3 regions of the Arthrobacter sp. NPDC080073 genome follow, and region 3 is predicted to be linked to each of the others. Evidence: predicted binding sites of a transcription regulator. Region 3 holds the regulator's gene; each other region holds the start of a gene.

Region 1 (4,723 bases), on a different contig from region 3:
TTGAAGCCGTGGTTGTCTTCCAGCTCGGCAACCTTGGCAACCACGACGTAGCCGTCGAAGCCGGCGTTCTGGGCGATCCAGCGAAGGGGCTGGGTCAGGGCGCGGCGGACGATGCCGACGGCGGCAGCCGCGTCGCCTTCCAGTGCCTTGACGGAAGCGTCCTCGTCCAGAGCCTTGAGGGCGTGGATGAGGGCGGATCCACCGCCGGAGACGATGCCTTCTTCAAGAGCAGCACGCGTGGAGGACACTGCGTCCTCGATACGGTGCTTCTTTTCCTTGAGCTCGACCTCGGTGGCTGCGCCGACCTTGATGACGCCGATCCCGCCTGCCAGCTTTGCAAGCCTCTCCTGCAGCTTCTCCCGGTCCCAGTCGGAGTCCGTGCGGGTCAGCTCGGCACGGATCTGGGCGACGCGTGCTGCGACATCCTCAGGAGTGCCAGCGCCGTCAACGATGGTGGTGTTGTCCTTCGTGACAGTGATCCGGCGGGCGCTGCCGAGGACCTCGAGGCCAACCTGGTCCAGGGACAGTCCGAGCTCCGGGGAGACAACCTGTGCGCCGGTCAGCGTGGCAATGTCCTGCAGCATGGCCTTGCGGCGGTCGCCGAAGCCCGGAGCCTTGACGGCAACCACGTTCAGGGTGCCACGGATACGGTTCACGATCAGCGTGGACAGTGCCTCGCCGTCGATGTCCTCGGCAATGATGAAGAGCGGCTTGGCAGCCTGCAGGGCCTTCTCGAGGAGCGGCAGGAACTCCTGCAGCGCGGAGATCTTGCCCTGGTTGATCAGGATGAGCGCGTCTTCCAGAACGGCTTCCTGGCGTTCCGCGTCAGTGACGAAGTACGGGGACAGGTAGCCCTTGTCGAACTGCATGCCCTCGGTGAGGACCAGTTCGGTCTGCGTGGTGGAGGACTCTTCGATGGTGATGACACCATCCTTGCCGACTTTGTCGAAAGCCTCGGCGAGGAGCTCGCCAACCTCATCGCTCTGGGCGGAGATCGCGGCAACGCTGGCAACCTGGGTGCCTTCTACTTCGCGGGCGTTCTCCAGGAGGCGGGCAGCCACGGCCCGCACGGAAACCTCGATGCCGCGCTTGATTTCGCCAGGAGCGGCTCCCGCGGCAACGTTGCGCAGGCCTTCCTTGACGAGGGCCTGTGCCAGCACGGTGGCCGTGGTGGTGCCGTCGCCTGCGACATCATTGGTCTTGGTGGCGACTTCCTTGGCCAGCTGCGCACCAAGGTTCTCATACGGGTCGTCGAGTTCGACTTCGCGGGCGATCGTCACACCATCGTTGGTGATGGTGGGAGCTCCCCACTTCTTGTCCAGAACGACGTTGCGGCCACGCGGGCCAAGGGTGACCTTGACGGTGTTGGCGAGCTTGTCAATGCCTGCTTCGAGCGAGCGACGGGCAGCGTCGTTAAACGCAAGCTGCTTTGCCATGGTTGTGTCCTTTCAAGACGGAAAACCCGCACCGCTGATCCGACCGGAAGAAGTCCGACCCGATCTGCGATGCGGGATCCAAGGGAATTACTTAACGACGATCGCCAGAACGTCGCGGGCGGACAGAACGAGGTATTCGTTGCCGCCGGTCTTGACTTCAGTTCCGCCGTACTTGGAGTAGATGACGACGTCGCCAACGGTTACGTCGACGGGCACGCGGTTGCCGTTGTCATCGAAGCGGCCGGGGCCAACTGCAACAACTTCGCCTTCCTGCGGCTTTTCCTGTGCAGTGTCCGGGATGACCAGGCCGGAAGCCGTGGTCTGCTCTGCTTCGAGCGGGCGGACAACGATGCGATCCTCGAGAGGCTTAATGGAGACCGACACTCGGATCTCTCCTTTACGTGAGGTAGTACATGGACTATCAAACCAGGGGTGCCGTGGCGGGCTTACCGTCGTCGCGGTGCCGGTAAGTTGCCTGGCGGCATGATTAGCACCCGCCTAGGGAGAGTGCTAATCAAGACTCTATGTAAGCATTAGCACTCGGTCAAGGCGAGTGCCAGAATTCAGTCATGGGTGAACGTCCGAAGGGGCAGCTTCCGGGTCAAGTAGCTCATTGCCCGGCGAGGTCGTCGAAGTCGACGTCCTCGCCGTCGTCGTATTCTTCTTTCGGTCCGGTTCCGCGGTTCAGGTAGAGGACTACGCCGCTGGCGAGCGCGACGACGCCGAACACCACCAGCCCGACGATCGCCCCGATGCGGGCACCGGTGTAGCTGTCACGGATGTCCCGGGCTTCATCCGTGGCGTCCTGGACGCTCTTTCCGGTCATGGAGTAGGTGGCGGCGTTGAAAGAGTCGAGGAAGAAAATAATGATCAAGAGCGCGATGCAGACAATGGCAATCAAAGCACCCACGATGAGCGCAGGGCGGGCATACTTGGAAAGATTTCCGGCGAAGGGACGTTTATCGGGGGCAGAGGGAGAACCATTGGCGTCGTCAGGCTGGCGTACTGGGTTGTCTTCCATGGCATCAACCCTATCGGCCCGAGTGGTCCCTGATCCCTCCCGACGCCGGATCACTGGCGAGCACTAGGCTAGTTCCCATGGCTGACACATCCCCGGACCAGATTGCCCCCTTGCTGACAACGGAAGGTTGGGAGCTGCTGGCGTCCTTGGGACCGTACCGCGATGGCGAAGCCTTCGCCCTGAATGCGCGCCTCCGCAAGGACGGCCACTCCCCCGCGCTCGTGGCCGCCGTCCTCACCCAGTCCAGGCTCCGCACCCGGGCCGAGGCCAAGTTCGGCGAATTCGCCCGGCAGATGCTTTTCACCCAGGCCGGACTGGAACAGGCCACCCGGCTCAATGTCGCAGCCAGGCATGCCGAACGCTTCGCCAAGGCGGGCACGCAGCACGTCGCGGACCTGGGCTGCGGGCTCGGAGCCGACTCCATGGCCATGGCCTCCATGGACATCAAGGTCACCGCCGTGGAACTCGACGAGACCACCGCAGCGTGCGCCACGATCAACCTCATGTCCTTCCCGCACGCAACGGTGGTGCATTCCGACGCCACGTCGGTGCCCCTCGACGGGGTCGACGGCGTGTGGCTCGATCCGGCGCGCCGCACGACGTCGTCGTCGGGAACCACACGGATCTGGGACCCCGAGGCGTTCTCGCCGCCGTTGTCCTTCGTTGAATCATTGGCCGCTACCGGCAGGTCCGTGGGGGTCAAGATGGGCCCGGGGATGCCACATGATTCGGTTCCGGCCGGCTGCGAGGCACAGTGGGTTTCGGTGGGAGGGGACGTCACGGAAGTAACGCTGTGGTTCAATGACGTCTCCCGCCCGGGCATCCGCCGCGCTGCCCTTGTGCTCGGGCCGCAGGGCGCGGCAGAGATCACCAGCGGCGAAGATTTCGACGGCGGCCCGGTGCCCGGCGTCGGGCCCGTGGAGGGATACCTGTACGAACCGGATGGCGCGGTGATCCGCGCGGGCCTGGTGGCCGACGTCGCGCTCCGGCTCGGCGGCCACCTGGTGGACCACCACATTGCCTATATCTGCGCTCCGGAACTGGTGGAGACCCCGTTCGCCCGCGCCTACAAAGTCCTGGAAGTCATGCCGCTGAACGTCAAGGCCCTCAAGGCCTGGGTGAAGGCCAACCGCATCGGCGTCCTCGACATCAAGAAGCGGGGCACCTCCGTTACCCCCGAAGAGCTGCGGAAACAATTGCTGCCGCCCGGAAAGGGCCCGGCAAAATCCCGCGGCAGCAAAACAGCCACCCTGGTCCTCACGAGGATCGGCGAGGAAAAGGTGGCTGTTGTCGTGGAGCCGGTAGCGGCCGCCTGAGCTGGACCCTGGACCGCGGCGCCCTATTGGGCGCGCGTGAACTCCTCGGCCGCGGCCACTTGCTCCGGTGTCGGTGTAATCCCCGTGTAGAGCACAAACTGTTCGAGTGCCTGGATGGTGGCCACTTCAGCGCCGCTGATCACGGTCTTCCCTGCTGCACGGCCGGCCTTGATGAGCGGCGTCTCTGCAGGGAGGGCGACGACGTCGAACACCACGTGCGCAGCCGCCACCGCCTCTTCGGGGAAGGACAGTGAGCCGGAGTCAGGTCCGCCGGCCATGCCGATCGGGGTCACGTTGACGAGCACATCCGCCGTTGACTCGCCTACGTCGGCCTGCCAGCCGAAGCCGTAGAGCCCGGCAAGGGACCGCCCGGACTGTTCGTTCCGGGCAACCACGGTAACGCGGGAGAAGCCGGCGTCGCGGAAGGCAGCCGCAGTTGCCTTGGCCATGCCCCCGGAACCACGGAGCAGAACCGAGGACGCCGGGTCGATCGCGTTGCGCTCGATCAACTGCGCGATCGCGGTGTAGTCCGTGTTGTACGCGGTCAGCACGCCGGCGTCGTTCACGATCGTGTTGACCGAGTCGATAGCGGCGGCCGAAGCGTCCATACGGTCAACCAGGGCGATGACATCTTCCTTGTAGGGCATCGAGACGGCGCAGCCGCGGATGCCCAGGCCGCGAACACCGGCGATCGCATTCCGGAGGTCGGTGGGAGCGAAGGCCTTGTAGATCCAGTTCAGGCCGAGCGCTTCGTAAAGGAAGTTGTGGAAACGCGTTCCGTTGTTGCTCGGCCGGGCAGAGAGAGAAATACAGAGCGTCATGTCTTTATTGAGGATCGGCATAACGGGACTTCCTTCGCGTAGCGGGTTCTCTGCCCAGCCTAGACGGGGAGCTAGCCTTGGCGCGCCTTGAAGCGAGGATTCAGCTTGTTGATGACAAAGGTGCGGCCG
Region 2 (4,723 bases), on a different contig from region 3:
CTCTTCATCGGGAACGTGTGCCGTGGACCGGAAGAGGTCAAGCACCGCCATGAGCTCGCCCTGGTTGTTGGTTCCGTGCGGCCAGCCGCCGGCCCTCCAGCAAGAGTCGTTCACGTACCAGGCCCAACCGGCGGGCCCGGGGTTGCCGAGGGCAGAACCATCGGCGGCAGCAATAATTGTCATGGTTTCCATCCTGCCAGACCACCCCGACACTCCCGGACCGCGATGCGGCGAGCGAGCGTCGGGGCAAAACCCGACATAGGTGAGCGAGCGTCGGGGCAAAACCCGATATAGGTGAGCGAGCGTCGGGGCAAAACCCGATATAGGTGAGCGAGCGTCGTTAAACGGCGACGACGGCCCCCACCTGAAGCGGGGACCGTCGTCGTGCGTGTGGCTGGTGAGCCGGCGCGGGGGCTTAGAAGCCGCCCATGCCGCCCATGTCGTCGCCGCCACCCATGGCCGGAGCGTTCTTCTCCGGCTTGTCGGCAACAACGGCCTCGGTGGTCAGGAACAGACCAGCGATGGAGGCAGCGTTCTGGAGAGCCGAGCGGGTGACCTTTACGGGGTCGTTGACGCCGGCAGCCAGCAGGTCCTCGTAAACGCCGGTTGCGGCGTTCAGGCCGTGACCCGACGGCAGGCCGCGGACCTTGTCGATGACAACGCCCGGCTCGAGGCCAGCGTTGTGAGCGATCTGCTTGAGCGGAGCGTCGATGGCAACGCGGACGATGTTGGCGCCCGTTGCTTCGTCGCCTTCGAGCTGCAGGTTGGCGAATGCCTTCGCGCCAGCCTGGATGAGGGCAACGCCACCACCGGCGACGATGCCTTCTTCAACGGCAGCCTTGGCGTTGCGGACAGCGTCCTCAATGCGGTGCTTGCGCTCCTTGAGCTCCACCTCGGTTGCGGCACCGGCCTTGATGACTGCAACGCCGCCGGCCAGCTTGGCCAGGCGCTCCTGCAGCTTCTCGCGGTCGTAGTCGGAGTCGGAGTTCTCGATCTCGGCACGGATCTGTGCAACACGGCCGGCGATGGCGTCGGCGTCGCCGGCACCTTCGACGATGGTGGTCTCGTCCTTGGTGACAACAACCTTGCGGGCGTTGCCGAGCAGTTCGAGGGTTGCGTTCTCGAGGCTGAGGCCGACCTCCGAGGAGATGACCTGGCCACCGGTGAGGATAGCGATGTCGGCGAGCTGTGCCTTGCGGCGGTCACCGAAGCCCGGAGCCTTGACGGCGACGGACTTGAAGGTGCCACGGATCTTGTTGACGATGAGGGTAGCCAGGGCCTCGCCCTCGATGTCTTCGGCGATGATCAGCAGCGGCTTGTTGGACTGCATGACCTTCTCCAGGACCGCAACGAGTTCCTTCACGTTGGAGATCTTGGAGTTGACAATCAGGATGTACGGGTCTTCGAGGACCGTTTCCTGGCGCTCTGCGTCGGTGACGAAGTACGCGGAGATGTAACCCTTGTCGAAGCGCATGCCTTCGGTGAGTTCAAGCTCCAGGCCGAAGGTGTTGGACTCCTCGACCGTGATGACGCCTTCCTTGCCGACCTTGTCCAGGGCTTCAGCAATGAGGTTACCGATTTCGGTGTCGCCGGCAGAGATGGAAGCCGTGGCTGCGATCTCTTCCTTGGTCTCGATCTCCTTGGCGGAGGCGAGCAGCTCGGTGATAACGGCTTCAACAGCCTTCTCGATGCCGCGCTTGAGGGACAGCGGGTCGGCGCCGGCAGCTACGTTGCGCAGGCCTTCCTTGACGAGGGCCTGGGCAAGCACGGTGGCGGTGGTGGTGCCGTCGCCAGCGACGTCGTCGGTCTTCTTGGCAACTTCCTTGACCAGCTCGGCGCCGATCTTCTCGTAAGGATCGTCCAGCTCGATCTCCTTGGCGATGGAAACACCATCGTTGGTGATCGTGGGAGCGCCCCACTTCTTTTCGAGGACGACATTGCGTCCACGCGGGCCGAGGGTGACCTTGACGGCGTCGGCGAGGGTGTTCAGACCCCGCTCGAGACCGCGGCGCGCCTCTTCATCAAATGCAATGATCTTGGCCATAACGGCGGTAGTCCTTTCGGGACAGTCGTTAAGAAGGTGCCTTCACTGCGGTGCCCGCGACGGACGATCCTTCACATTCGGCCTCTGTACGCCGCCTGCTCCGGATCTCACCCCAGCAAGGTTTTCTTTGTTCTCCCAGGCACCCACTGCTTCCATACGACCGGAGCCGTGTGAAGAATTAGCAGTCAGTGCTTGAGAGTGCTAATCAATAATTAGCACTCACCCGAGGAGAGTGCAAGCAGCAAGCGCAGGAAAGTGCTCGCCACGCCGAGCGAATTCGCTCCAGGCACAAGCCGATCACGGAGTCCGTGAAGCAGTCTCCTTGCCACTCACCCGCGCAGTGTTGTCGGCTCCGTAGGTGAAGACCATGTAATTGGACGAGGTAACGTCGCCGTTGGCGTCGAACCCGATGGTGCCGGACTCGCCGTCGTAATCCGGGAGCCTGGCCCCCTTCAGCAGCTCGAGGCAATCCTTGTATGACGCACAGGAGGTGCGCTCTTTCGTTGCCGCATCGCCCGACGCCGGGCGCGTCCCGCCGGACACCGTGGTGAGCCAGGCCGCGATCGAGCTACCGGCGTCGTCGCCCGCCGCTGCGGCCGCAAGCGACGCGAGGGTAACGGCGTCGTACGTTTCGGCGGCATACGTCGTGTCCTTGAGTTGGGGGTCGATCCCGGTCAGCCCGGCCTGGAACTCCGCACTCGGGAAGACACCTGGAAGAATTCCGCGTGCGCCGTCGAGGCCACCGGCACCGAGCGCTGTTCCGTATTGGCGGATGGCGCCGTCACTCAGGATCAGGCTCTTGCCGCTCAACCCCGCGTTCAGCAGCTCGGCCAGGGCGCCTTGGGCACCGTCACGGGCCACCACGACGACGGCGTCCGGCGTGCCCGACTTGATGCCCGCCGCCGCGGGAGCTGCTTTGCCCGGCGTGAATTCCGCGTTGGACACGGCGTTCATTCCAAGGCTGCGGGCGGCGTCCATGACCGCTCCGGAGACGCGCGTACCGTAGTCCCCGGCTTCGTGGAGGACGGAAATCCTCGTGGCACCGGCGTCGTGGGCCAGCTTCGCCAAGACGCTGCCCTGCGCGGCATCAGCGGCCGAGGTCCGGAAGTAGAAGCCACCGTTTTTGTAGCTGCTCAGCCCCGACGCCGTGTTTGCGGGCGAGATGAGCGGAATCCGGGCTGGAGACAACACATCGATGGCTGCGGGAGCGTGGCTGGAATCCGTCGGCCCCACAACGACGTCGGCGTGGGCCGACAGCAGCGCCTTGGCTTGTGCCGCGGCATCGGCAGTGAAGGCCGCCGCCCTGGCCCCTTGGCTAGCGCCGCTGCCTTCGCCGGCGGCCGATGACGGAAGCAACTCGACAGGGTGGCCCTTGAATCCGCCTGCGTCGTTGATCTGCTTGACAGCCAGCTTGGCCGCCGCAAGCTCGGACTCATTGAGGAATGCGGAGCTACCGGTATTGTCCAGAATCACGCCGATGCGCAGGACGCCGTCGCCGCTCGTGGTAACGGAGCTGAGCCTGGCGTTGCCGATGGGGGCCGAACATCCGGCCAGTCCGAGGGCCAAGGCTGAAAGGCCTGCAAGAAGGGAAACTACCCGGGACCGGCGTCCTCGAAGGGGCCAGGTTTCAAAAGGCCGGGTTTCAAAAAGCCACGACTGCCCTGTTGCCGCAACACCCACTAGATAAGCCGCACGCTTTCTGCCTGCGGGCCCTTCTGGCCCTCGCCCAGTTCGAAGTCGACCCGTTGTCCTTCTTCGAGAGCACGGAAGCCATCCATCTGGATGGCAGACCAATGCACAAAAATGTCGTCACCGGACTCATCCACGGTGATGAATCCGTAGCCCTTTTCGGCATTGAACCATTTGACGGTTCCCAAAGCCATGATCCCCACACTTTCAGCTAGCAGTGGCCGGCTTCCGGGATCTCCGGGCCGGCTCACAACTACTGTAACCACAGTCACGTTGCCGGGGCGCAACCTTGGGTGGGGGTAGCCGCAATGTTATTGAGGCGTAACCGAGCTGCTACTTGTAGCCGGGGCCCAGAATGACAACCACGGGCTGCTGGAATTCGGCGCTGTCCACAAGGTTGGAAATGCCCAGCAATTTGCCTAGCGCTTCGGCATTGCCTTTCTGGGCTTCGCCTTTGTAGAAGACCGACGACGTCTGCTGGGGCATGCCGCCCCAGTTTGCGACGGTTGCCAATGGCCAGCCCCCGCCTTGCACGATGCCGGCCACGCGGGCAGCCAGGCCGCCGGTGGTGGTGCCGTTGTAGACCGCGACGGCCGCTGTCTTGTCCAACGGCGCCGTACTGGGGGTCGCTGTGGTGGCCGTCGGCGGGTTGGAAGGAGTGTCGCTCGGGCTCGGCTGGCTGGATGCCTGCGCAGAGCTGTTTGCGGAAGGTGAGGCCGCGGCGCTTGGCTTGGAGGCGTCCGCGGTGACGACGGCTTGCGGCGTCGTCGACGAGGTGAAGCCAAGCTTGGGAAGGATGAGGAAGGCAACGAGGCCGACAGCCAGCGCGATGCCGCCCAGGAGCAGCACCGGCCACAGCGCGGGACGGGAAGCGGACGCGACGAGCCTGTGGACACCTTGGCGCGATGAGCTCTGCGGGACACGGTCGAATTCATCCCGGGCAAATTTGGTCATGGTGAAGCCTTGTCCTTGCTGCTTGCTTGCTGGGGG
Region 3 (4,723 bases):
CAACGGCCGGAGCACGGATCCCTCGAAGAAACTGCACTGGCAAATCCTTCGCGAGAATTCAAACGGCGATAAGTCGTCCTACCTCACCGGGCAGACCACGGCTTCGACCGTTCCGGGACAAGGCGGGGTCTTCAGCTTCACAGTGGGGCTCGGAGCTGGCCGCTATGAATTGCGGGTTTCCTTGGTGGGACCCAACGACGCGGACGTCGCGACGGATACCCGGAGTTTCAACGTTCGCTAAGGACGCGCGCTGGTCAAGGACGTGCGCTGCGGGCTACCAGCGCCCCAGGATGTCGCTGGCCAGCACGACGGCGGCAGGACCTGCCGTCGAGGAGCGAAGCACATGGTGGCCCAAGAGGGCGGTGACGGCGCCGACGTCGCTGAGCTTCGTCACCTCGCGCGGTGAAATGCCGCCCTCCGGGCCGACGATGAGCAGGACCTCCCGTCCCGCTCCGGTATCCGCGTCGGAAACCTGGCCCTGCCACTTCTCCAGGACCTCCCGCAGCGGACGTTTCGCGTCCTCGTGCAGGATGATCGCCAGGTCAGCCGCTGCAACCGCAGCAGCCAGGCCGGAGCCGTCGACGGCGGCACGCACCTCGGGAATCCACGCGCGCCGCGCCTGCTTGGCGGCTGCGGTGGCCACGGACTGCCACTTCGCGTGGGCTTTGGCGGCCCGGTCGCCCTTCCAACGGACGATCGAACGTTCCGCCTGCCAGGGCACGACGGCGTCGATCCCCAGTTCCGTTGCAGTCTCAACTGCAAGCCCGTCACGGTCGCCCTTCGCGAGGGCCTGGACCAGCACGAGCCGCACCGTTGGCTGCTGCTCCTCATCGACCGCGGAGGCAAGGACTGTCAAGGTTCCCTGCCCGGATTCCGTCACAGTGCCGGTAAGCCGTCTTCCGGCGCCGTCGGCGATATCGACGGCTTCGCCGATTTCCAGGCGCTTGACGGTGACAGCATGCCTGGCTTCGGCGCCGTCGAGCACGAAAGAATCACCAGGGCCCAGCCCGTCAAGCGTTCCGGCTGCTGTGAAGAATAAGGGGTTGCTCACTGCTACAGGTTACCGAGCTTGTCCCGCAGCTTCGCGAACATACCGCCACTGGCCACAAGCTTGCCTTCGGTGAACTGCTCTCCGCGCAATTTGGCCAGTTGGCGAAGCAGGTCTTCCTGCGCGGCGTCGAGCTTGCTGGGGGTCTCAACGTGCAGGTGCACTTTGAGGTCTCCCCTGCCGTAGCCGCGGAGATGGGTGACGCCGAGTCCGCGCAGGGTGATGACCTCGCCCGACTGGGTGCCGGACTTGACGTCGATTTCCTGGGGGCCGTCGAAAGTATCGAGCTGCATCTCTGTACCGAGTGCCGCGGCCGTCATGGGAACGCTCAGCGTGGCGTGCAGGTCGTCGCCTTCACGTACATAGGTGGGATCGTTGTTGACCCGGATCTCCACGTAGAGGTCGCCGGGAGGCCCGCCGGCAGGACCAGCCTCACCTTGCGAAGACAACTGGATGCGCGTTCCGGTAGCGACGCCGCCTGGCACCTTGACGGTCAGCGAACGGCGGCTGCGGATACGGCCCTGGCCGCCGCACTCATTGCAAGGATCCTTGATGATCGAGCCGAAGCCTTCGCATGATCCACACGGTGCGGCAGTCATGACCTGGCCGAGAATCGAGCGGACAGCCCGCTGGACCTGGCCCGAGCCGCCACAGATGTCGCAGCGCTCCGGGTGGGTGCCCGGACGGCAGCATGAGCCCTCGCACGTGGGACAGACGACAGCGGTGTCCACCTCAAGCTTTTTGTTGACACCGAAGACCGCTTCGCGCAAGTCGATGCGCACGCTGATCAGGGCGTCCTGGCCGCGGCGCATGCGGGACGCGGGGCCCTGCATGCCGCCGCCTCCTCCGCCGAAGAAGGTGTCGAAGATGTCCTGGAAGGCGAATCCCTGGCCCGCGTAGCCTCCCCCGAAACCGTTGTCGGTCCCGTTCTCGTTGCCGGTGGCGTCGTAGACGCGGCGCTTCTGGGGGTCGGAGAGGACCTCGTATGCGTGGGTCACCGCCTTGAATTCCTCGGCAGCGCCGGCCCCCGGGTTCACATCCGGGTGCAGCTTGCGTGCGAGCTTGCGGTAGGCCTTCTTGATCTCCTCGCCGGTTGCTTCCGGCGAGACGCCCAGAACGTCATAGTGACTGCTCAAAGTCGGTATCTCTTCCTTGTTTACGGTTCCACTGCTTTTCTTGCGAGGCGGTTTCCAGCCGAGGCCGTCAGCCGCCCAGAATGCGGGAAAGGTAGCGTGCGACGGCACGGACGGCCGCCATGGTGTTGGGATAATCCATGCGGGTGGGTCCAAGAATGCCGATCTTGGCACTGCTGCCCGGACCGTAGCCCGTGGCAACCACCGAAGCCTCGGAGAGGCCGTCATAGGGGTTTTCGCGGCCGATGCTCACCGTGACGCCCCGGGGGTCCTCAGCCATGTCCGACAACAGCCGCAACATGACCACCTGCTCCTCGAGCGCTTCGAGGACCGGACCGATGCTCAGCGGGAAGTCCACGTTGGAGCGGGCCAGGTTTGCCGTGCCTGCCATGACCATGCGTTCGTCGCGGCTCCGCTCCGCAAGCCTTTCCAGGCCGTGGGCAAGGACGGCCGCAAGGTTCCGTAGCGCGGGCGGACACAAGGCAACCACCGAGGGCAGGACTTGCGGCATGAGGTCGAGCTGGGAGCCGGCAATGCTCCCAAGGAATCGCGCCCGCAAGGCCATGAGCTCTTCGTCAGCAGCGTCTGTCGCTGCGTGCACAACGCCCTGTTCCACTTTGCCCGAATCGGCGATCAACACCACCAAGACCTGGCGCGGTGCCAAAAGGACAAACTCAATATGGCGGACACGCGCGCGGCTCAGGTGCGGATACTGGACGACGGCGACCTGGTTGGTCAGTTGGGAGAGCAGCCGGACGGTTCGCTCAAGGATGTCCTCGACGTCGTCCGGGCCCTCAAGCAACGAGTGGATGGCCCGGCGCTCGGCAGCCGAAAGCGGCTTGACCTCGGAAATACGGTCGACGAACAAGCGGTAGCCCTTGTCCGTGGGAATGCGGCCCGCACTCGTGTGTGGTGCGGCAATGAGCCCTTCTTCTTCCAAGAGGGCCATGTCATTGCGGATGGTTGCGCTCGACACTCCCAGATGGTGCCGTTCGACCAATGCTTTGGAGCCGACGGGCTCGCGGGAGTGAACGTAGTCCTCCACGATGGCGCGCAACACTTCCAGCTTCCGTGGTTCGCTCACTGCCCACCTCCAATCAACATTTCAATAATTAGCACTCAACATGCCCAAGTGCTAACAAGTCTAGTATGAGCCACCTCGTTGTTAGCATTGGTACCGCTCGCGGCGAACATGATTCCCGCGCGGTCCTGGGGAATGCCACGGACCGTGACCGATCCCCCTAGCGCAAAGTGGTGTGAAGACCGTGTCTTACGACAATTGGGGCCCGCAAGACCTCTCCTCGCCGGCCAAACGGCAACTGCCAGAGGTGCCCGTTGAACGCGGGATGGTTCTCGAAGACGTGCAGACCGGTTGGGTCGGTGCCGTGACCAGGGTGGAGAAGTCCGGAGGCATGCACATTGTGGTGCTTGAGGATCGACGGGGAAAGGCCAAGTCATTCCGTCTCGGATTCGGATTCCTGCTGGAAGGACAAGCAGTGAAGCTCCTGCCGCCAGCGCCACGCGCGACGCCCGCCAAGGGCGCGGCGCAAGCAGGCAGGACGGCATCGGGATCCGTCCGCGTGGCCGGCCAGCGGGCCCAGGTCGCCAAGGCGAGCCGTATCTGGGTGGAAGGCAAGCACGACGCCGAGCTTGTGGAAAAGGTGTGGGGAGACGATCTCCGGGTGGAGGGCATCGTCGTCGAGCCCTTGCACGGTGTCGACGATCTCAAGGCGGCCATTGCCGCGTTCTCCCCGGGCCCCGGCCGGCGGCTCGGAATCCTGGTGGACCATTTGGTACCGGATTCGAAGGAGTCGCGGATCGCTGCCGACGCCATGACGCTGCCGGGCGCCGCGGGAAACGTCCTGATCGTAGGACACCCCTATGTGGACGTCTGGCAGGCCATCCGCCCCAAAGTGTTGGGGATCGAGCAATGGCCAACCATCGCCCGCGGCACGGATTGGAAGACCGGAATCCTGAGGTCATTCGGCTGGCCGCACGAGACGGCCGAAGACGTCGGACTTGGCTGGCAGAAGCTTCTGGGCGCTGTCCACAGCTACGCCGATTTGGAGGCCTCTCTGCTGGGTCGCGTGGAGGAAGTGATCGATTTCCTGACCGTTCCGTGAGGATTGCCTGCCCCCGGGCACAGGGGTTGGTCGGCTGATCGCGTGCCGAGCAAGTATTCTGGGACAGCAACACCGCACCGATAGATACTCGAAGGAAGATACTGTGGCAGACAACGCTCCTGACGATCGGGATGGCACCTCGGGCCAGTCCCAGTACCACGGCGTTCCTGCCAACGCGCTGCCCTTGACCGCATCGGAGGACCGGCAGTGGGCAACCCTGGCGCACTTCGGCGGCATTCTTGGCTGCGTGCCTTCGCTTCTGATCTACCTGATTTTCCGGGAACGTGGCCCGTTCACCGCACAGGAATCCAAGGAAGCGCTTAACTTCACTTTGCCTCCGACGATTGCCGCAGTGCTCGCCAACATCCTCGTCTTGCTTCCAGTGGTCGGAAACCTGTTCGCCGTCCTTGCCACGGCAA

Evidence for each region. The regulator HrcA, encoded in region 3, represses chaperone genes, less so after heat shock. The targets are predictions, from matches to a motif close to TTNGCACTCGNNNNNNNCGAGTGCNAA.
Region 1: groES (co-chaperone GroES) is a predicted target of HrcA. The motif match lies at 1,970-1,996, and genes of this name have one in related genera.
Region 2: groL (chaperonin GroEL) is a predicted target of HrcA. The motif match lies at 2,257-2,283, and genes of this name have one in related genera.

Annotation. Positions count from the first base shown of each region.
Region 1 covers NZ_JBFBKR010000004.1:40,439-45,161, forward strand. The annotation lists gene groL (chaperonin GroEL) at 1-1,436, opposite strand, end outside; gene groES (co-chaperone GroES) at 1,524-1,820, opposite strand; gene AB0O52_RS06215 (hypothetical protein) at 2,047-2,457, opposite strand; gene AB0O52_RS06220 (class I SAM-dependent methyltransferase) at 2,535-3,773, shown strand; gene AB0O52_RS06225 (shikimate 5-dehydrogenase) at 3,797-4,615, opposite strand; gene ykgO (type B 50S ribosomal protein L36) at 4,666-4,723, opposite strand, start outside.
Region 2 covers NZ_JBFBKR010000014.1:76,474-81,196, forward strand. The annotation lists gene AB0O52_RS16085 (ribonuclease HI family protein) at 1-183, opposite strand, end outside; gene groL (chaperonin GroEL) at 416-2,044, opposite strand; gene AB0O52_RS16095 (ABC transporter substrate-binding protein) at 2,342-3,610, opposite strand; gene AB0O52_RS16100 (cold-shock protein) at 3,724-3,927, opposite strand; gene AB0O52_RS16105 (LytR C-terminal domain-containing protein) at 4,067-4,687, opposite strand.
Region 3 covers NZ_JBFBKR010000003.1:387,536-392,258, forward strand. The annotation lists gene AB0O52_RS05965 (GerMN domain-containing protein) at 1-241, shown strand, start outside; gene AB0O52_RS05970 (16S rRNA (uracil(1498)-N(3))-methyltransferase) at 275-1,051, opposite strand; gene dnaJ (molecular chaperone DnaJ) at 1,054-2,184, opposite strand; gene hrcA (heat-inducible transcriptional repressor HrcA) at 2,252-3,265, opposite strand; gene AB0O52_RS05985 (DUF3097 domain-containing protein) at 3,447-4,304, shown strand; gene AB0O52_RS05990 (DUF4870 domain-containing protein) at 4,408-4,723, shown strand, end outside.